2 regions of the Streptomyces sp. NPDC090088 genome follow, and region 2 is predicted to be linked to the other one. Evidence: predicted binding sites of a transcription regulator. Region 2 holds the regulator's gene; the other holds the start of a gene.
The links. Region 2 encodes HrcA, which represses chaperone genes, less so after heat shock. Its sites were predicted from a motif close to TTNGCACTCNGNNNNNCNGAGTGCNAA; they were not measured.

Region 1: the regulator HrcA is predicted to act here: its motif matches at 8,550-8,576, upstream of groL (chaperonin GroEL).

What each region holds. Positions count from the first base shown of each region.
Region 1 is NZ_JBIVDZ010000006.1:164,134-174,661, forward strand. Features, by position in the region: gene ACIPSJ_RS28570 (ROK family protein) at 1-562, opposite strand, end outside; gene ACIPSJ_RS28575 (extracellular solute-binding protein) at 692-1,957, shown strand; gene ACIPSJ_RS28580 (DUF3263 domain-containing protein) at 1,975-2,208, shown strand; gene otsB (trehalose-phosphatase) at 2,411-3,262, shown strand; gene ACIPSJ_RS28590 (trehalose-6-phosphate synthase) at 3,355-4,779, opposite strand; gene ACIPSJ_RS28595 (glucosyl-3-phosphoglycerate synthase) at 4,872-5,816, opposite strand; SAM riboswitch class I at 5,974-6,117, shown strand; gene thrC (threonine synthase) at 6,136-7,419, shown strand; gene ACIPSJ_RS28605 (MoaD/ThiS family protein) at 7,464-7,739, shown strand; gene ACIPSJ_RS28610 (cold-shock protein) at 8,230-8,436, shown strand; gene groL (chaperonin GroEL) at 8,740-10,362, shown strand.
Region 2 is NZ_JBIVDZ010000001.1:720,236-730,763, forward strand. Features, by position in the region: gene ACIPSJ_RS03290 (SpoIIE family protein phosphatase) at 1-1,575, shown strand, start outside; gene hemW (radical SAM family heme chaperone HemW) at 1,687-2,919, shown strand; gene ACIPSJ_RS03300 (DUF3097 domain-containing protein) at 2,944-3,759, opposite strand; gene ACIPSJ_RS03305 (MBL fold metallo-hydrolase) at 3,794-4,516, opposite strand; gene hrcA (heat-inducible transcriptional repressor HrcA) at 4,689-5,705, shown strand; gene dnaJ (molecular chaperone DnaJ) at 5,706-6,842, shown strand; gene ACIPSJ_RS03320 (nitronate monooxygenase) at 6,954-8,045, shown strand; gene ACIPSJ_RS03325 (16S rRNA (uracil(1498)-N(3))-methyltransferase) at 8,042-8,791, shown strand; gene ACIPSJ_RS03330 (VOC family protein) at 8,819-9,211, shown strand; gene ACIPSJ_RS03335 (hypothetical protein) at 9,288-9,845, shown strand; gene ACIPSJ_RS03340 (S41 family peptidase) at 9,892-10,528, shown strand, end outside.

The sequences.
Region 1 (10,528 bases), on a different contig from region 2:
ACGCGTACCGCTCCAGGCAGCCGCGCTGACCGCACGGACAGGGCGCGCCCTGCGGTCGTACGACGATGTGGCCGATCTCGCCCGCGAAGCCGTGCGCGCCCGACTCCACCCGGCCGTCCAGGCCGAAGCCGCCCGCGATGCCGGTGCCGAGGGCGACGAAGAAGAAGCGGTCCGCTCCCCGGCCCGCGCCGAGCCGCCCCTCGGCCAGGCCGCCGGTGCGCACGTCGTGGCCGAGGGCGACCGGGATGGAGAGGCGGTCGGCGAGGAGGGCGCGCAGCGGGACGTCGCGCCAGCCGAGGTTGGCGGCGTAGACGGCGACGCCGGCCCGCTCGTCGACGATGCCCGGTACCGCGACTCCTGCGGCGGCGGGCGGCTCGCCGAGGTGCTGTTCGCCGTAGGCCCGCAGCTCGGCGGCGAAGTCGAGGATGGCGGCGACCACCGCGTCCGGGCCGCGTTCGCGGCCGGTCGCCCGGCGGTCCTGGTGGAGCAGCTCGCCGTCCGGGCCGACCAGCGCGGCCTTCATTCCGGTGCCGCCCACGTCCAGGGCGATGACATGTCTCACGGGAACAGTGTGGCCCGCCGACCCGCAAGAGGTCTAGTCCACTTACGTGGTGTAGACCTTATGGGTCCACATGTTGAACGGCGAGACAGTTAGATCGAGGTAGTGCGGGTGCGGCGGCGTAGGGCAGGAATGATCGCGGTGGTGTCCACCATGGGCATGACGGCGGTTCTCGGTGGCTGTGGGGCGACGGGTTCTTCGGACGTCACCCTCAGACTCGTCGCGGCCGACTACGGCGACTCCGCCGCCAACAGCTCCCAGAAGTACTGGGACAGGCTGGCCAGGGCGTACGAGGCCCAGCACTCCGGCGTGAAGATCGATGTCAGCGTCTACTCGTGGAACGACGTCGACAGCAAGGTCAAGGCCATGGTCGCCGCCGACAAGGCCCCCGACCTGGCGCAGATCGGCTCGTACGCCGACTACGCGGCCGCCGGCAAGCTGTACGAGGCCGGTGACCTGCTCTCCATCCCGGTCCAGGCCGACTTCCCGTCCCAGCTCGCCGAGGCGGGCCAGTGGAACCACGCCCAGTACGGCATCCCCTTCGCCGCCTCCACGCGCGTCCTCTTCTACAACAAGACGCTCTTCTCCGAGGCCGGCATCACCACCCCGCCCACCACCTGGACCGAGCTCGCGGCCGACGCGAAGGCGCTCGCGGCGAACGGTGTGAAGTACCCGTACGCGCTGCCGCTCGGTCCCGAGGAGGCCCAGGCGGAGACCATGCAGTGGCTGCTCAGCGGCGGCAGCGGCTACACCGACGACACCGGCACGTACACGATCAACTCCTCGCAGAACATCGACACCCTCACCTGGCTCAAGGACGAACTGGTCGGCAAGGGCCTGACCGGCCCGACGGCGCCCGGCAAACTGAACCGCGCGACGGCGTTCGCCGCCTTCGCCGACGGCCAGGTCGGCATGATCAACGGCCACCCCACGCTCATCAAGCAGGCCGAGAAGAAGGGCGTGAAGTTCGGCACCGTCGCGATGCCCGCCCGGGCCGGGCAGTCCACCGGCACCGCCTCCATGGGCGTCGCCGACTGGATGGCGGCCTTCAAGCAGAACGGCCACGCGGACCAGGTCGGTGACTTCCTCAACTACGTCTACAGCGAGAAGAACGTCCTCTCCTTCTCCCGCGAGTACGGCCTGCTGCCCGTCACCACGTCCGCGTCCCAGGCGATGACCGACTCCACGCAGCCGCAGGACAAGCAGCTGCGCCCCTTCCTCGAACAGCTCCCGACCTCCCAGCTGTACCCGGCGGGCAAGACGTCCTGGGCCGCCATCAGCGCCGACATCAAGAAGCAGATAGGCACCGCGGTCACCTCGACGGGCAACCCGACGACCGTCCTCACCCGCCTCCAGGCGGAGGCGTCGCTGGCCGACAGCCGTACGAGCACGGGCTGAGCGTTACCGTTCTCGGCATGGACCGGCAAGAACTGGACGCGCGCGAGCAGGCGATCCTCGCCCTGGAACGGCGGGGCTTCGCCGGCACCGGCGCGAAGGAGCGGGCGATACGCGAGGAACTCGACCTGGCTCCCGTCCGCTACTACCAGCTCCTCAACGCCCTCCTCGACGACGAGCGGGCGCTGGCCCACGACCCGGTGACGGTGAACCGGCTGCGGAGGGTGCGGGAGGCTCGGCGGGGGGAGCGGTGAGGGTGGCGGTGCGCTGAGGTGGCGGTGCGCTGAGGGGGCGGTGCGCTGAGGGGGCGGTGCGCTGAGGGGCTGCGCCCCCTTCGCCCCCCCTTCGCCCCCCTCGACCCCCCCCCGTCGGCCGCCTCGGTCTGCGGGCCGGTGGGGGTTGAGCGCGCAGTTCCCCGCGCCCCTGACGGGGCGCTGCTCGGATACTGTCGGCTGCATGGGAACCCACATCACGGAACCCCTTCCGACGCCTCGCACCCAGGCCGGTCGCGACGGTCTCGCGGCGCTTGTCGCGCAGCCGCACACCGCGCTGATCGGTCTTGACTTCGATGGCACGCTCGCGCCGATCGTCGCCGATCCCGAGCAGGCGCGGGCCCACCCGGACGCGGTGCCGGTGCTGGCCGCGCTCGCGCCGAAGGTGGCCGCGGTCGCCGTGATCACCGGCCGGCCGGCCGAGGTGGCGGTCCGCTACGGCGGCTTCGCGGGCGTGCCCGGGCTGGAACACCTCGTCGTCCTCGGCCACTACGGCGCCGAACGCTGGGAAGCGGCCACCGGCGAGATCACCGCGCCGCCGCCCCACCCGGGCATCGCCGCCGCCCGCGCCGAACTCCCCGCCCTCCTGGACCGGGTGGGCGCCGCGCACGGTACCTGGATCGAGGAGAAGGGCTTCGCCGTCGCGGTCCACACCCGCCGGGCCGACGACCCGCAGGCCACCTTCGACTCCCTCCGTGCCCCCCTGACCGACCTGGCCACCCGTCACGCCCTGATCGTCGAACCGGGCCGCCTGGTCCTGGAACTCCGCCCCCCGGGCATGGACAAGGGCGTGGCCCTGCGCGACTACGCGAGGGAGATCGGCGCCGAATCGGTCCTCTACGCCGGCGACGACCTCGGCGACATCCCCGCCTTCGCCGCCGTCGAGAAGCTGCGGGAGGAAGGCGTCCCCGGCGTCCTGGTGTGCAGCGGCAGCGAGGAAGTCACCCAGCTGGCGGACCGGGCGGACGTGGTCGTGGACGGCCCGGAGGGAGTCGTACGGCTACTGGGCCAGACGGTCGCATACAGCGCCCCGTAAGCCCCGTAAGGGGCGCGGGGCTGTATCGATGTGCGGCTCCGCCGCGTGGGCGCGACCAGCCCCCACCGCCCCGCAGCCGACGAACTACGAACTCACCCGCCCAACGCCTCCAACTGCTCAAGAAACCAAGCCGCAGGCGGCAGCGCCGTAGCCGCCGCAGCGAGCCGCTTGCACGTCTCCGCCCGCTCCTCCACCGGCATGCCCAGCGCCAGCGCCAACGCGGCGGCCGTCCCCCCGATGTCGTACGGGTTCACGACCACCGCGTCCTCGCCCAGCTCCTCGTACGCCCCCGCCTCCCGCGAGAGCACCAGCACGCACCCCTCGTCCGACACCACGGGGATCTCTTTCGCGACGAGGTTCATGCCGTCGCGGATCGGGTTCACCAGGGCGACGTCGGCCAGCCGGTACGCCGCCAGGGAGCGGGCGAAGTCGTCCTTCACATGGAGCACGACCGGCGTCCAGCCCGCCGTCCCGTAGGCCGAGTTGATGTCGTCGGCGACCCGCTGGACCTCGGCCGTGTAGTCGCGGTAGACGGCGAGGTCCTGCCGGGACGGATACGCGAACGCGACATGCACCACCCGCTCCCGCCACTCGGGGTGGTCGTCGAGCAGCTGCCGGTAGGCCAGCAGTCCGCGCACGATGTTCTTCGAGAGCTCCGTACGGTCGACCCGGACGATGGTCCTGCGGCCGTCGCCGATCTCCTCCCGCAGGGCGGCCATCCGCTCCTCGACGTCCGGCTCGTGCGACCGCTTCCGCAGGAAGTCCGCGTCGGCGCCGAGCCCGTGCACCCCGATCCGGGTGTCTCCGGAGGAGGGGATCCCGGGGCCCAGTACGGCGTGGCAGCAGTCGACGAACGCGTCCGCCCACCGACGGGTGAGGAACGCCGCGTGGTCGGCGCCGAGGATCCCGCTCAGCAGCTCGGCGGCGATGTCGTCGGGGAGGAGCCGGAAGTAGTCCGGCGGCGCCCAGGGGGTGTGGGAGAAATGGCCGATTCGGAGGTCGGGGCGCAGGCGGCGCAGCATCCGCGGGGCCAGCGCCAGGTGGTAGTCCTGGATGACGACCGCGGCGCCCTCGCCCGCCTCCTGGGCCAGCGCCTCGGCGAACGCCCGGTTGTAGGCCTGGTACGACGCCCACTGGCGCCGGAACTCCGCGTCGAAGACCGGCTCCAGCGGGGTCTGGTAGAGCATGTGGTGGACGAACCACAGCACCGAGTTGGCGATGCCGTTGTACGCGTCGGAGAACACCTCCGCGTCGATGTCGAGCATCCGGACCCGCTGGCCCCCGGTGTCCGCCACCGGCAGCCGGCCGCCGTCGGCCCGCCGCACCGCCTCGCGGTCACCGTCGCTCAGCGCCGCGCACACCCACACGGCGTTCGCGTCCGGGCCGATCGCCGACAGGCCGGAGACCAGCCCGCCGCCGCCCCGCTTGGCGTGCAGCGCACCGCCTTCGCGCACCTCGTACGAAACCGGGCCGCGGTTGGACGCGACCAGCACCTCAGCACCGCCGGTGGAAGCCATACGCCTCAACCTAGCCCGGCCCGTAAACGCTCAAACGTACGGCTACGCCCGACCAGCGGCCGTATACGGAACGCGCGTCGAACCCGTCGAAGTCACGCCACTTTGCGTTCGGCGTACTCCGCGATCTCCGCCATCGGCGGCCGTTCCTCCGTGTCCACGGAGTACGTGCGCGGCTCGAAGCCGTCCTCGCTCCGTTCGAACTGGGTCAGGGACGGGCGGATCAGGTGGCCGCGGGCCAGCCGCAGCTGGGCGGTGCGGTAGATCGCGGCGGACATCCGGCCGAGGGCCTGGCCGTCCTGGTGGCGGTGTTTGCGGACCCCCACGTCCACCTGGGCGAGGGCGTCCAGGCCGACCAGGTGCAGGGCGTCGACCAGCATGCCCAGCTCCACGCCGTAGCCGACCGGGAAAGGGAGCTGTTCCAGGAGCGAGCGGCGGGCCGCGTACTCGCCGCCCAGCGGCTGCACGAACCCGGCCAGCTGCGGCCAGTGCATGTTCAGCAGCGGGCGGGCCATCAGCTCGGTGACCCGGCCGCCCTGCCCGGCCGCGCCGGCCAGCGGGCGGTCGTACATCGCCTTGACCAGGTCCACCCCGGGGTCGGTCAGCAGCGGGCCGACGATCCCGGAGACGAAGTCGGAGGAGAAGTCCCTCAGGTCCGCGTCGATGAAGCAGACGATGTCTCCCGTGGTCACGAGCAGGGAGCGCCAGAGGACCTCGCCCTTGCCGGGGACGGCGGGGATGCGGGGGAGGATCGTGTCGCGGTGGACGACCCGGGCGCCGGCCGCGGCGGCCACCACCGCCGTGCGGTCGGTGGAGCCGGAGTCGACGACGACGATCTCGTCGACGAGCGGCGCCTGCTGCATCAGGTCGTGGCGGATGACCGCGACGATGTCACCGACGGTCTCCTCCTCGTTGAGCGCGGGCAGCACGACGGAGACCGACTGACCCGTCCGCTGCTTGGCGGCGAGTATCCGGTGCAGGGGACGGTCGTTCAGGGACCAGGAGCGGGTGGCCAGCCAGCGCTCGACTTCTTCCAGCACAGTCAGCGGCTCCTCACTGTCACGATCACACAGCGCGGTGTGATCCATCTCGCGGTTCGGACGACTATCTCAACTGTCCTGGCCTTCGGTTACAGTCTTGAACAACGCCGATGACCATCGCATGTCCTGCGGTCACCGTGCGTTGACAACCGAATACAGCTCATCCAGAGGGGCAGAGGGATACGGCCCGATGAAGCCCCGGCAACCCTCCAGTCGGTACTCGTCTTCCAAGGCGTGGCTCCCGGCTAGGGAAGGTGCCAAATCCGTCTCACGGCGAGATGCGTCGTGAGGAAGATGAGGAGAAAGGGCCTCGCCTCACATGGCTGCGCAGACTGTTGCAACCGATTCCCCGAAGACCGTCGACCTGGGCCCCGCCACGGCGCTGTCCTGCCGCGAGTGCGGTCACCGGGTGCCGCTCGGCCCGGTGTTCGCCTGCGAGGAGTGTTTCGGCCCGCTCGAGATCGCGTACGACTACTCGGCGTACGACGCCGAGGAGCTGCGGAAGCAGATCGAGGCGGGACCCGCGAACATCTGGCGTTACGCCCCGCTGCTGCCGGTCCCGGCCGACGTGGCGACCAAGCCCAACATCAACCCCGGCTGGACCAAGCTCGTGCAGGCCGACAACCTGGCCAAGGAGCTGGGCGTCACCGGCGGCCTGTACGTGAAGGACGACTCCGGCAACCCGACGCACTCCTTCAAGGACCGCGTCGTCGCCCAGGCCGTCGAGGCCGCCCGTGCCTTCGGCTACACCACCCTCTCCTGCTCCTCCACCGGCAACCTGGCCGGCGCGGTCGGCGCCGCCGCCGCCCGGGCCGGCTTCCGCTCCTGCGTGTTCATCCCGCACGACCTGGAGCAGGGCAAGGTCGTCATGGCCGCGATCTACGGCGGCGAGCTCGTCGGCATCGAGGGCAACTACGACGACGTGAACCGTTTCTGCTCCGAGCTGATCGGCGACCCGGCCGGCGAGGGCTGGGGCTTCGTCAACGTCAACCTGCGGCCGTACTACGCGGAGGGGTCGAAGACCCTGGCGTACGAGATCTGCGAGCAGCTCGGCTGGCAGCTGCCGGACCAGCTGGTCATCCCGATCGCCTCCGGTTCGCAGCTCACCAAGGTCGACAAGGGGCTCCAGGAGCTGATCAAGCTCGGGCTGGTCGAGGACAAGCCGTACAAGATCTTCGGTGCGCAGGCCGAGGGCTGCTCGCCGGTGTCGGTGGCCTTCAAGGGCGGCCACGACGTGGTCCGGCCGCAGAAGCCGAACACCATCGCCAAGTCCCTCGCCATCGGCAACCCGGCCGACGGTCCCTACGTCCTCGACATCGCCCGCCGTACGGGTGGCGCGGTGGAGGACGTCACCGACGAGCAGGTCGTCGACGCGATCAAGCTGCTCGCGCGGACCGAGGGGATCTTCGCGGAGACCGCCGGCGGAGTGACGGTTGGAGTCACCAAGAAGCTCATTGAGAATGGGCTCATCGATCCCTCGAAGTCGGTCGTTGTACTCAACACCGGTGATGGATTGAAGACGCTCGACGCGGTGGCGGGTACGGGTCTTACCGCGACCATTCGCCCGAATCTCGAGTCTTTCCACGAGGCCGGGCTCGCCTGAGTCCCCGAGAAATAGGGCGCTGCCCTGACCGGAGGTTTAAAGCCGTGAGCGTCACTGTTCGCATCCCCACCATCCTGCGCACCTACACCGGTGGCCAGGCCGAAGTCAGTGCCGAAGGTGCCACCCTCGGCGAGGTCATCACCGACCTGGAGAAGAACCACACGGGAATCTCCGCCCGCGTTCTCGACGACCAGGGCAAGCTGCGCCGGTTCGTCAATGTGTACGTCAATGACGACGACGTGCGCTTCGAGCAGGGCCTGGAGACCGCCACCCCGGACGGGGCCGGCGTCTCCATCATCCCGGCCGTCGCGGGCGGCTGACCGACCCCGCAGACCGCGCCGACCCGGCTGACCTGCTGACCTGATGGCCGTATGACCGAACATTACCTTCGGTAACACCCATCACCGAGTGTTCATCTGATTGCCCCCTCCGTGAGAGAAGCGGAGGGGGCAATTCTGTGTGGTTGAGCGCGGTACAGTTGGGGAACGCGGTCCTGATCTCCAGGTCGGGAGCCCCGTATTCGATACCGCGAGCCCGACAAGAAGTAGCCAAAGTGTGCGGGTTCTTTGCGGCTTTTGCGGCTTATCTGGGGCCCGACTTGCCCTGAATTCGGCCGAATTCTTGCTACATTCCGGACCCTTCCCGTCCAGAATTCTCGTCCGATTGACCTGTTGCAGACGGCAGTTGGACAGATACATTCGGCCGCGGTCGACGCGTTCCGGCGCACGCCCCCAACCATTGGGGGGTGAGGTCTGACCCGGATCCGCGAAGTGTGGATCTGTGCAAGGGCCAGTAATAGGGGAGTTAGGCATGGCTCAGGGCACCGTCAAGTGGTTCAACGCGGAGAAGGGGTACGGCTTCATCGCGGTCGACGGTGGTGCGGATGTTTTCGTCCACTACAGCGCGATCCAGATGGACGGGTACCGCACCCTGGAAGAGGGTCAGCGAGTCGATTTCGAGATCTCGCAGGGCCAGAAGGGGCCGCAGGCGGACATGGTCCGGCTGGCGACCAGCTGAAGCACGCGCCGACTGACAGCGACGTTCTTCTGTACATCTTCGAAGGGCTCGTGCCTCCCGGGGCACGGGCCCTTCGGCATGCCCGGCCGCGTGTGCCCGATCCCCGGGAGGCGCTTGCACTCGCCTACCCCGAGTGCTAATCATTGGCGTTAGCACTCTGAAGGTGAGAGTGACAAAGAAGGACCGGGTCGGTGAGGCCCGCGGGCCGGGTGGGGCAAGGAACCCACGGGTCGGCGAGCCGTCCGTCGCGGGCGCGGGCGCGGTCCTGAAGACTCACCCCCAGTCCTGGAGGGACCACTTCACATGGCCAAGATCATCGCGTTCGACGAGGAGGCGCGGCGCGGCCTCGAGCGCGGCATGAACCAGCTCGCGGACGCCGTCAAGGTGACGCTCGGCCCCAAGGGCCGCAACGTCGTCCTCGAGAAGAAGTGGGGCGCCCCCACGATCACCAACGATGGTGTCTCCATCGCCAAGGAGATCGAGCTCGAGGACCCGTACGAGAAGATCGGCGCCGAGCTGGTCAAGGAAGTCGCCAAGAAGACGGACGACGTCGCCGGTGACGGTACGACCACCGCGACCGTGCTCGCCCAGGCCCTGGTCAAGGAAGGCCTGCGCAACGTAGCCGCCGGCGCCAACCCGATGGCCCTCAAGCGCGGTATCGAGAAGGCCGTCGAGGCCGTCTCCGGTGCCCTCCTCGAACAGGCCAAGGATGTCGAGACCAAGGAGCAGATCGCTTCGACGGCCTCCATCTCCGCCGCCGACACCCAGATCGGCGAGCTCATCGCCGAGGCCATGGACAAGGTCGGCAAGGAAGGCGTCATCACCGTCGAGGAGTCCCAGACCTTCGGTCTGGAGCTGGAGCTCACCGAGGGTATGCGCTTCGACAAGGGCTACATCTCGGCGTACTTCGCCACCGACATGGAGCGTATGGAGGCGTCCCTCGACGACCCGTACATCCTGATCGCCAACTCGAAGATCGGCTCCGTCAAGGACCTGCTCCCGCTCCTGGAGAAGGTCATGCAGTCGGGCAAGCCGCTGCTGATCATCGCCGAGGACGTCGAGGGCGAGGCCCTGTCGACCCTGGTCGTCAACAAGATCCGCGGCACCTTCAAGTCCGTCGCCGTCAAGGCCCCGGGCTTCGGCGACCGCCGCAAGGCGATGCTGAACGACATCGCCATCCTCACCGGTGGCGAGGTCATCTCCGAGGAGGTCGGTCTCAAGCTCGAGAACACGACCCTCGACCTGCTGGGCAAGGCCCGCAAGGTGGTCATCACCAAGGACGAGACCACCATCGTCGACGGCGCCGGCTCCTCCGAGCAGGTGCAGGGCCGGGTCAACCAGATCCGCGCCGAGATCGAGCAGTCCGACTCGGACTACGACCGCGAGAAGCTCCAGGAGCGCCTGGCCAAGCTCGCCGGTGGCGTCGCCGTCATCAAGGCCGGTGCCGCGACCGAGGTCGAGCTCAAGGAGCGCAAGCACCGCATCGAGGACGCCGTGCGCAACGCGAAGGCGGCCGTCGAGGAGGGCATCGTCGCCGGTGGTGGCGTGGCCCTGCTCCAGGCCTCCCAGGTCTTCGAGAAGCTGGAGCTCGAGGGTGACGAGGCGACCGGCGCCAACGCCGTGAAGCTCGCCCTGGAGGCCCCGCTCAAGCAGATCGCCGTCAACGGTGGTCTCGAGGGTGGCGTCGTCGTCGAGAAGGTCCGCAACCTCCAGGTCGGCCACGGCCTGAACGCCGCGACCGGCGAGTACGTCGACATGATCGCCGAGGGCATCATCGACCCGGCGAAGGTGACCCGCTCTGCCCTGCAGAACGCCGCCTCCATCGCCGCGCTGTTCCTCACCACCGAGGCCGTCATCGCCGACAAGCCGGAGAAGGCCGCCGCGGCCGCCCCGGGCGGCATGCCGGGCGGTGACATGGACTTCTGATCCGCCACGGATCGGCTCGTCCTTTCCGAGGGCGGCACCCCCTGTTCACGACAGGGGGTGCCGCCCTCGGGCGTTTCCGCCGGCCGGCGGAGGGCGTTCGCGCCGGTCGGGGGAGTGGTGTGGCACAAACTGCCATCCATGCACATGCTGTCAGTCATCCGGCGTT
Region 2 (10,528 bases):
CCGGAGTTCGGGCGCGGGCTGCGGCTGGTCGCCTCGCTCGCCGAGTCCTGGGGGGTGACCTACCGCACCGGCGCGAAGTCGGTGTGGGCGCGGCTGACCGGCCGCGGCGGCACGCTCCCCGACGAGCAGGAACTGAAGGTCGCCGAGATCCTCGCCCCCGAGCCGCCCGCCCCCGCGGACGACCCCGCGCGGGCCTGCTCCCACCGCCCCGAACGCGACCGGGACTGGCTCAACCGGGGCGCCCTCACCTTCCTCGCCGAGGCCTCCGACCTGCTCGCCGGGCAGCTCGACGAGAACCTGGTGGCCGCGCTCACCGGCCAGCTGATCGTGCCCCGGCTCGCCGACTGGTGCGCGGTGTGGCTGGAGGACGAGGCGACCGTGCGCGGCGGCGGCCGGCACGATCCCACCGGCGCGGGCGGGCCGCGGCTGGCCCGGGTCTGGCACGGCAGCGAGAACCGCATCGAGGAACTGCGCCGCGTCCTGGAGAAGGACCCGCCCTGCGCCCGGGACGGCACGGGGGCGCCCCCGATCGAGCGAAGCCGAGAGTGGGGGAGGTCAGGGCCCGAGCCGTATCCCTGGCCCCGCGAGGCGCTCGGCCCGCAGGGCGCCCTCGGCTCGGCGCTCGCCTACCGGCTGATCGCGGGCGGCCGCCCGCTCGGCACGCTCGTCATCGGACGCTCCGGTCCCGACGGCTTCCCCGACGAGATCACCGGCCTGGTCGAGGACTTCGGCCGCCGGGTCGCCCTCGCCATCGGCGCGGCCCGCCAGTACGCCCGCCAGGCCACCATCAGCGCCGTGCTCCAGCGCGGCCTGCTGCCCGGCGCGGTCGCCGAGATCCCGGGGGTGCGCAGCGCGCTCGTCTACGAACCCTGCGACAAGGGCGGACCGAGCGGCGACTTCTACGACCTCTTCCCGGCCGGTGACGGCCGCTGGTGCTTCGCCGTCGGCGACGTCCAGGGCAAGGGCCCCGAGGCCGCCGTCGTGATCGGGCTCGCCCGGCCCTGGCTGCGCCTGCTCGCCCGGGAGGGCTACCGGGTCGCCGACGTCCTGGACCGCCTCAACCAGCTCCTCCTCGACGACGCCACCGAGGCCGCCGACGCCGCCGCCCGCGCCCTGGTCGCCGCCGGCGGCCGCCCCCTGCCGCCCGGCGACGGCCCGCAGACCCGCTTCCTGTCCCTCCTCTACGGCGAGCTCACCCCGCTGGAGGGCGGCGGGGTCCGCTGCACCCTCGCCTCCGCCGGGCACCCGCTGCCGCTGCTCCTCGGCCCCGACGGCGAGGTCAGCACCGCCGCCCGGCCGCAGACCCTGCTCGGGGTCATCGAGGACGAGACGTACACCAGCGAGACCGTCGAGCTCGCGCCCGGCCACAGCCTGCTGTGCGTCACCGACGGGGTGACCGAGCGCCGCTCCGGCACCCGCCAGTTCGACGACGGCGACGGGCTCGCGCGGGCGCTGGCCGGCTGCGCGGGGCTGAGCGCGGAGCTGATCGCCGAACGGATCAGACGGCTCGTCCACGAGTTCGGCGGCGGCCAGCCCGAGGACGACCTGGCGCTGCTCGTCCTCCAGGCGGAGTGACCGGCGGAGTGACCGGTGGAGCGACCGGCGGAGCGACTGGCGGAGCGACTGGCGGAGTGACCGGCGGAGTGACCGGCGGAGCGACCGGCGCCGTACGGGACAATGGAGGACATGCCTTCCGCACTCCCCGACGGCGAGCCCGTCCCCGACGACGGCGCGCTCCCCGCTTCCGCGCTCGCCGGGGCCGCCGCCCGCCCCCTCGGGTTCTACCTGCACGTCCCCTACTGCGCGACCCGCTGCGGCTACTGCGACTTCAACACGTACACCGCGACCGAGCTGCGCGGCACCGGCGGTGTCCTGGCCTCCCGCGACAACTACGCGGACACGCTGATCGACGAGGTCAGGCAGGCCAGGAAGGTCCTCGGCGACGACCCGCGCGAGGTGCGGACCGTGTTCGTCGGGGGCGGTACGCCGACGCTGCTGGGCGCCGCCGATCTCGTACGGATGCTGGGCGCGATCCGGGACGAGTTCGGGCTCGCGGCGGACGCCGAGGTCACCACGGAGGCGAACCCGGAGTCCGTCGACCCGGCCTATCTGGCGGCTCTGCGGGAGGGCGGCTTCAACCGGATCTCCTTCGGCATGCAGAGCGCGCGGCAGCACGTGCTGCGGGTGCTCGACCGCACGCACACCCCCGGCCGCCCCGAGGCATGCGTCGCGGAGGCCCGCGCGGCCGGCTTCGAGCATGTCAACCTCGATCTGATCTACGGCACCCCGGGCGAGTCCGACGACGACTGGCGGGCCTCCCTGGAGGCGGCGATCGGGGCCGGTCCCGACCATGTGTCGGCGTACGCGCTGATCGTCGAGGAGGGCACCCAGCTCGCCCGCCGGATCCGCCGCGGCGAGGTCCCGATGACCGACGACGACGTCCACGCCGACCGCTACCTGATCGCCGAGTCGGTGCTGACGGACGCGGGCTTCGACTGGTACGAGGTGTCCAACTGGGCCACCTCCGAGGCGGCCCGCTGCCTGCACAACGAGCTGTACTGGCGGGGCGCCGACTGGTGGGGCGCCGGACCGGGGGCGCACTCCCACGTGGGCGGGGTGCGCTGGTGGAACGTCAAGCACCCGGGGGCGTACGCGGCGGCCCTCGCGTCCGGACGCTCCCCGGGCGCCGGACGCGAACTCCTGACGGACGAGGACCGCCGGGTGGAGCGCATCCTGCTGGAGCTGCGGCTGCGCGAGGGCGTGCCGCTGGCGCTCCTCAAGGAGGACGGGCTCAGGGCGTCGCGCCGGGCCCTGTCGGACGGACTCCTGGAGCAGGGGGCCTACGACGAGGGGCGGGCCGTGCTGACACTGCGCGGGCGGCTGCTGGCGGACGCCGTGGTCAGGGACCTGGTGGACTGATCACTCCGGTGGGTGAACGGGGCGTCAGGCCCCATCGCCGCCCGTGACGAAGTCGATCAGTTCCTCCACCCGGCCCAGCAGCTCCGGCTCCAGGTCCTTGTACGAGGTCACCTTCGCCAGGATCGCCTGCCACACCGCGCCCGTGTTGTCCGAGGGCCAGCCCAGCGCCCGGCACACGCCCGTCTTCCAGTCCTGCCCGTGCGGGACGCGCGGCCACGCCTCGATGCCCAGGGACGACGGTTTCACGGCCTCCCAGATGTCGATGTACGGGTGGCCGACGACCAGGGCGTGGCCGCTGGTGACCGACTGGGCGATGCGCCACTCCTTGGTGCCGGGGAGCAGGTGGTCGACGAGGACACCCAGGCGGGCGTCCGGGCCGGGGGCGAATTCGGCCACGATGGAGGGGAGGTCGTCGACGCCCTCCAGGTACTCGACGACCACGCCCTCGACGCGCAGGTCGTCGCCCCAGACCTTCTCGACCAGTTCCGCGTCGTGGCGGCCCTCCACGTAGATGCGGCCCGCGCGGGCGACACGCGCGCGGGCGCCGGGGACGGCGACCGAGCCGGAGGCGGTACGGGACGGGCGTACCGGCCCCCCGGACGCGGGCCGTACGAGGGTGACGACCTGTCCCTCCAGGAGGAAGCCGCGCGGCTCCAGCGGGAAGACGCGGTGCTTGCCGAAGCGGTCCTCCAGGGTGACCGTGCCCGCCTCGCAGCGGATCACCGCGCCGCAGAAGCCGGTACCGGGCTCCTCCACCACCAGGCCGGGTTCGGCGGCCACCTCCGGCACCGGCTTCGGCTTCTTCCACGGCGGGGTCAGGTCGGCGGAGTACTGGCGCATTCGGATGACGATAGGAGAAGCCGAACGGGTGCGCCTACGACACGCCGAAGCGGGCCGCCAGGGCGTCGCGCTGGGCCCGTACGAACGCCGCGTCGACCACCGCTCCGTGACCGGGGACGTACAGGGCGTCGTCGCCGCCGAGCGAGAGCAGGCGGTCCAGGGCCGCCGGCCAGCGGGACGGTACGGCGTCCGGGCCGGCCTGGGGATCGCCGGACTCCTCCACCAGGTCGCCGCAGAAGACCACCGGCGGGTCGCCGGGGACGAGGACCGCGAGATCGTGGGAGGTGTGGCCGGGGCCCACGTCGGCCAGCAGGGCCCGGCGGCCGCCGCCCAGGTCGAGGGCCCGCTCGCCGGAGACCGGGCGGCGGGGGAGCGGGAGGGCGTCGGCCGCCTCCTCGGCCTCGGGGGCCGGGAGGCCGTTGCGGACCGCGTCCAGGCGCAGCGCCTCGCGGTCGTGGGCGAGGACGGCCTCCGCGCCCGCCGCCGCGTACAGGTCGGTGCCCGCGAAGGCGGGCGTGCCGAAGACGTGGTCGAAGTGGGGGTGGGTGAGCGCGAGATGGGTCACACGGCGCCCGGCCAGCGCCTGCGCCTCCGTACGCAACCGCGCGCCCTCCGCCAGGCTCGACCCGGCGTCCACCATCAGGACCGCGCCCGGACCGAGGGCCAGCCCCGCCGTGCAGTCCCAGCCCGGCAGCCGGCACCGGCCGACCCCTTCGGCCACCCGCTCCCACCCCAGCTCTTCCCAAGTCACCGTCATGCCGCGACGCTAGCCGTAGAACGTCACGGGTCCTGACCGACCTTGCCCAGTCAGTACCCGACGGCCGTACACTGGGCCGGGGATGTTGGCACTCGGGATCGCAGAGTGCCAGACGAAAGACCCGAAGGACCCGAAAGGCCGCGGGCACGACTTTCTGGAGGTGTGGCGCTGGATGCTGAGTGAACGCAGGCTTCAGGTATTGCGCGCCATCGTCCAGGACTATGTCGGCACCGAGGAACCGGTCGGGTCGAAGGCGCTGACCGAGCGGCACAACCTCGGGGTCTCCCCGGCGACCGTGCGCAACGACATGGCCGCCCTGGAGGACGAGGGGTACATCGCCCAGCCGCACACCAGCGCCGGGCGGATCCCGACCGACAAGGGCTACCGGCTGTTCGTCGACAAGCTCGCCGGTGTCAAGCCGATGAGCGCGCCCGAACGGCGGGCGATCCAGAACTTCCTCGACGGCGCCGTCGACCTCGACGACGTCGTCGCGCGGACCGTGCGGCTGCTGGCGCAGCTGACGCGGCAGGTGGCGGTGGTGCAGTATCCGTCGCTGACGCGGTCCACCGTGCGCCACGTGGAGCTGCTGTCACTGGCTCCGGCCCGGCTGATGCTGGTGCTGATCACCGACACCGGGCGGGTCGAGCAGCGGATGGTCGACTGCCCGGCACCCTTCGGGGAGACGTCGCTGGCGGATCTGCGGGCGCGGCTGAACAGCCGGGTCGCGGGGCGCCGGTTCTCGGACGTGCCCCGGCTGGTGGAGGATCTGCCGGACGCCTTCGACGTCGAGGACCGCGGCACGGTCTCGGCGGTGCTCTCCACCCTGCTGGAGACGCTCGTCGAGGAGAACGAGGAGCGGCTGGTGATCGGCGGCACCGCCAATCTCACCCGCTTCGGGCATGACTTTCCCCTCATGATCCGGCCTGTTCTGGAGGCACTCGAGGAGCACGTGGTGCTTCTCAAGCTCCTTGGCGAGGCCGGGGATTCGGGCATGACCGTACGCATCGGTCACGAGAACGCCTATGAGGGACTCAACTCCACGTCCGTGGTGTCGGTCGGTTACGGTTCGGGCGGCGAGGCACTCGCCAAACTCGGCGTGGTCGGACCGACCCGCATGGATTACCCGGGAACGATGGGAGCGGTACGAGCGGTGGCACGGTACGTCGGACAGATCCTGGCGGAGTCGTAAGTGGCCACGGACTACTACGCCGTTCTCGGCGTGCGCCGCGACGCGTCGCAGGAAGAGATCAAGAAGGCCTTCCGTCGGCTCGCGCGCGAGCTGCACCCGGACGTCAACCCGGACCCGAAGACCCAGGAGCGGTTCAAGGAGATCAACGCCGCTTACGAGGTGCTCTCGGACCCGCAGAAGAAGCAGGTCTACGACCTCGGCGGCGACCCGCTCTCGCAGGCGGGCGGCGCGGGCGCGGGCGGCTTCGGGGCCGGTGGCTTCGGGAACTTCTCCGACATCATGGACGCGTTCTTCGGTACGGCGTCCCAGCGTGGGCCGAGGTCGCGTACGCGGCGCGGCCAGGACGCGATGATCCGGATCGAGGTGGAGCTGGACGAGGCCGCTTTCGGCACGACCAAGGACATCCAGGTCGACACGGCGATCGTCTGCAACACCTGTAACGGTGAGGGCGCGGCGCCGGGCACCTCCGCCCAGACGTGTGACATGTGCCGGGGCCGTGGTGAGGTCTCGCAGGTGACGCGGTCCTTCCTCGGGCAGGTCATGACCTCCCGGCCCTGCCCGCAGTGTCAGGGCTTCGGCACCGTCGTGCCGACGCCGTGCCCCGAGTGCGCCGGTGACGGCCGGGTCCGCTCCCGGCGGACGCTGACCGTGAAGATCCCGGCCGGTGTCGACAATGGCACCCGGATCCAGCTCGCCGGTGAGGGCGAGGTCGGGCCCGGCGGCGGTCCCGCCGGTGACCTGTACGTCGAGATCCACGAGCTGCCGCACTCCACGTTCCAGCGGCGCGGCGACGACCTGCACTGCACGGTGACGATCCCGATGACGGCGGCCTCGCTCGGTACGAAGGTGCCGCTGGAGACGCTGGACGGGATGGAGGAGGTCGACATCCGGCCGGGCACCCAGTCCGGGCAGTCGATCCCGCTGCACGGGCGCGGTGTCACGCATCTGCGGGGCGGCGGCCGGGGCGACCTGATCGTCCACGTCGAGGTCATGACGCCGACCAAGCTCGACCCCGAGCAGGAACGCCTCCTGCGCGAGCTGGCGAAACTGCGCGGCGAGGAGCGGCCCACGGGGCAGTTCCAGCCGGGGCAGCAGGGCCTCTTCTCCCGGCTGAAGGACGCGTTCAACGGGCGTTGACGCGGGCGCCCGCAGCGGGTCGCGGAGGGGCTGTGCCGCCCGCGATATGTGGCATGTGCCAAAGAGGCGACCCGATTCGGTCTTGTTCGGAGGACGTGACAACATGCCGTCATGTCCTCCGCACTGACCGATCTCTTCCCCTTTCCGATCGTGCAGGCCCCCATGGCCGGCGGGGTCTCCGTCCCGCAGCTGGCCGCCGCCGTGTCCGAGGCGGGCGGGCTGGGGTTCCTCGCCGCCGGGTACAAGACCGCCGACGGGATGTACCAGGAGATCAAGCAGCTGCGGGGGCTGACCGGCCGCCCTTTCGGGGTCAACCTCTTCATGCCGCAGCCGGAGCACGCGGAGTCCGGCGCCGTGGAGCTGTACGCACACCAGCTGGCCGGTGAGGCCGCCTGGTACGAGACCGAGCTCGGCGACCCGGACAGCGGCCGCGACGACGGGTACGACGCGAAGCTCGCGGTACTCCTCGACAACCCGGTGGCCGTCGTCTCCTTCCACTTCGGTGTGCCGACCCGCGAGGTGCTGGAGTCCCTGCGCCGGGCCGGAACCCTCACCCTGGTCACCGCGACCACCGCCGAGGAGGCCCTCGCCGTCGAGCGGGCCGGGGCGGACGCGGTGATCGCGCAGGGCGTCGAGGCCGGCGGGCACCAGGGCACCCACCGGGACATCGCCGAGAACGACGGAGCCGGGATCGGGCTGCTGTCGCTGATCGGCCAGATACGGGAGACCGTGGGCATCCCGGTGGTCGCCGCCGGCGGGATCATGCGCGGCAGCCAGATCGCCGCCGTGCTCGCCGCGGGCGCGAGCGCCGCCCAGCTCGGTACGGCCTTCCTCGCCACCCCCGAGTCCGGCGCCGCCGACATCCACAAGCAGGCCCTGACCAACCCCCTGTTCGTCCGCACGGAACTGACCCGGGCCTTCTCCGGGCGGCCCGCCCGCGGGCTCGTCAACCGCTTCCTGCGCGAGCACGGGCCGTACGCGCCCGCCGCCTACCCGGAGGTCCACCACCTCACCTCCCCGCTGCGCAAGGCCGCCGCCAAGGCCGGGGACGCGCAGGGCATGGCGCTGTGGTCCGGGCAGGGGCACCGGATGGCCCGGGAGCTGCCCGCCGGGCAGCTGGTGGAGACCCTCGTCGAGGAACTGGCCGCCGCGTCGACAGCGTTGTCGACCAAGGCGGGGACCGAGAGGGGGGACGGGCGATGACCGCGCCGGTGTTCGTCGTCGAGGACCTCCGCGCGGACGGCTCCGGACAGTACGTCCTGGACGGGCCCGAGGGCCGTCACGCGGTCTCCGTGAAGCGGCTTCAGCCCGGCGAGGAGGTCGTCCTCACCGACGGCGCCGGCCGCTACGCGGTGTGCGACGTGATCGCCGCCGAGGGCAAGGACCGGCTGGTCGTCCGCCTGACGGAGGTCGCCGAGGAGCCCGCGCCGCAGCCCCGTATCACCGTCGTCCAGGCCCTGCCCAAGGGCGACCGCGGCGAGGTCGCCGTGGAGACCATGACCGAGGTCGGCGTCGACGCGATCGTGCCCTGGCAGGCCGCCCGCTGCGTCACCCAGTGGCGGGGCGACCGGGGGCTCAAGTCGCTCGCGAAGTGGCGGGCCACCGCCCGCGAGGCCGGCAAGCAGTCCCGCCGGGTGCGGTTCCCCCAGGTCGCGGACGCGGCGAGCACCAAACAGGTTGCCGCACTTCTCGCCGAAGCCGATTTCGCCGCCGTCCTGCACTCCGACTTCGAGCACGGCAGCACACCGCTGGCCACCGCCGACCTGCCCGCCACGGGCGAGATCGTGCTGGTCGTCGGCCCCGAGGGGGGCGTCGCCCGGGACGAGGTGGCGCTCTTCGAGGAGGCGGGCGCGGGGACATACGTCCTGGGGCCCAGCGTGATGCGTACCTCGACCGCCGGCACGGCCGCCGCGGCCCTGCTGCTCGGCCGCACCGGCCGGTGGTCCTGACCCGCACGACCCTCTGGGGGACACACCGTGGAACTCGCCCAAGTCCGGCTCCTGGTCACCGACTTCGCCGCCTGCTACCACTTCTACGCCGAAGTGCTCGGGCTGCGGCCGCAGTCGGGGGCGAGCGAGGGACCGTACGAGAAGTTCAGCCCGCACGCCGGGTCCGCGGGGATCGCCCTCCAGGACCGGACCATGATGGCCGAGGTGCTGGGCGAGCTGGGGGACACCGCCACCGGGCACCGGTCGCTGGTGGTGCTGCGCGTCGACGACCTCGACGCCTACTGCGAGCAGATCGCCGCGCGCGGCGCGGTCCTGGTGCAGGGGCCCGTGCCCATGACGGAACGCATGCGGGTCGCCCACCTCAAGGACCCCGAGGGGAACCTGGTGGAACTGCAGGAATGGCTGCTGCTGCGCACCTGAAGGGTGACGGCTGCGAACACGTGAGTGGCCGTATGCCCCCTACCGTCACGGGCCCGACGGTGGGAGGCTGCCCCTCATGGGGGCATTGAGCCGGATTCGGCGGCGGCCGCGCGGGGCCAGGGCGGCGGCCGTGGCGGGGCTCGCGGTGATCGCCGTGGGCGGTGTCGTGGGCTGCCAGCCGACCGATCTGAACTCCGCGACCGTCGCGTACACCACCGACCAGACCGCCACCGCCGAGCTGAAACGGCAGCACGTCGACGTCAGCTGGCTCACCTGCACCGGCAACTACGGCTCGTCGGCGGCCGGTTCCACGAGGACACCGTCGGCCTCGCAGACCACCGTGGTCTCCGTGGACTGCCGGGGCCGGACCAAGGACGGGCGGGACATCACCGTCACCGGACGGGTCACCAAGGCCGTCAGCGGGGCCTGTGTGCGCGGGAACCTCGTCGCCAAGGTCGGCGGCAAGGAGTGGTTCCGGGTGAAGGGCCTCGGCAACTGCGACGCCACGCCCGGTCCGACGTACAGCACCTACCGGCCGCCCACCTACGGGCAGCAGCCCGGCCCCACCGTGACCGTGACGAAGACCGTCTGGTGCCAGGGCGACCCCAAGTGCTGGCCCGTGCAGGGAAAGTGATCGAAATCGGCCGCCGGGAACCCGCCGCGGTGCATAGGCTGAGCGGGTGACTCAGGGTGCAGCGACAGGACCGCGGTCCTACCTCCGATTTCCCCACGTCCACGGCGACCTGGTCGCCTTCACCGCCGAGGACGACGTGTGGCTCGCGCCGCTGGACGGCGGCCGGGCCTGGCGGGTCAGCGCCGACAACGTCCCGGTGACCCTGCCCCGTATCTCGCCGGACGGGACCACGGTCGCCTGGACCTCCACCCGCGACGGCGCCCCCGAGATCCACCTCGCCCCCGTCGACGGCGGCTCCGCCACCCGCCTGACGCACTGGGGGAGTTCCCGCACCCAGGTGCGCGACTGGACCGCCGACGGGCAGGTCCTCGCGATCACCACCTACGGCCAGTCCAGCCTCCGGCGCAGCTGGGCCCGCACCGTCCCGCTCGACGGCGGCCCGTCCACCGTCCTCCCGTACGGCCCGGTCGGCCATGTCGCCCTCGGTCCGCACCCCGTGCTGCTCTCCGCGCCGATGGGCCGCGAGGCCGCCTGGTGGAAGCGGTACCGGGGCGGTACGGCGGGCAAGCTGTGGATCGACCGGGAAGGGGGCGGAGAGTTCGTACGGCTGCACGCGGAGCTGGACGGGAACCTCGAATACCCCGTCTGGGCCGGGGAGCGGATCGCGTTCCTCTCCGACCACG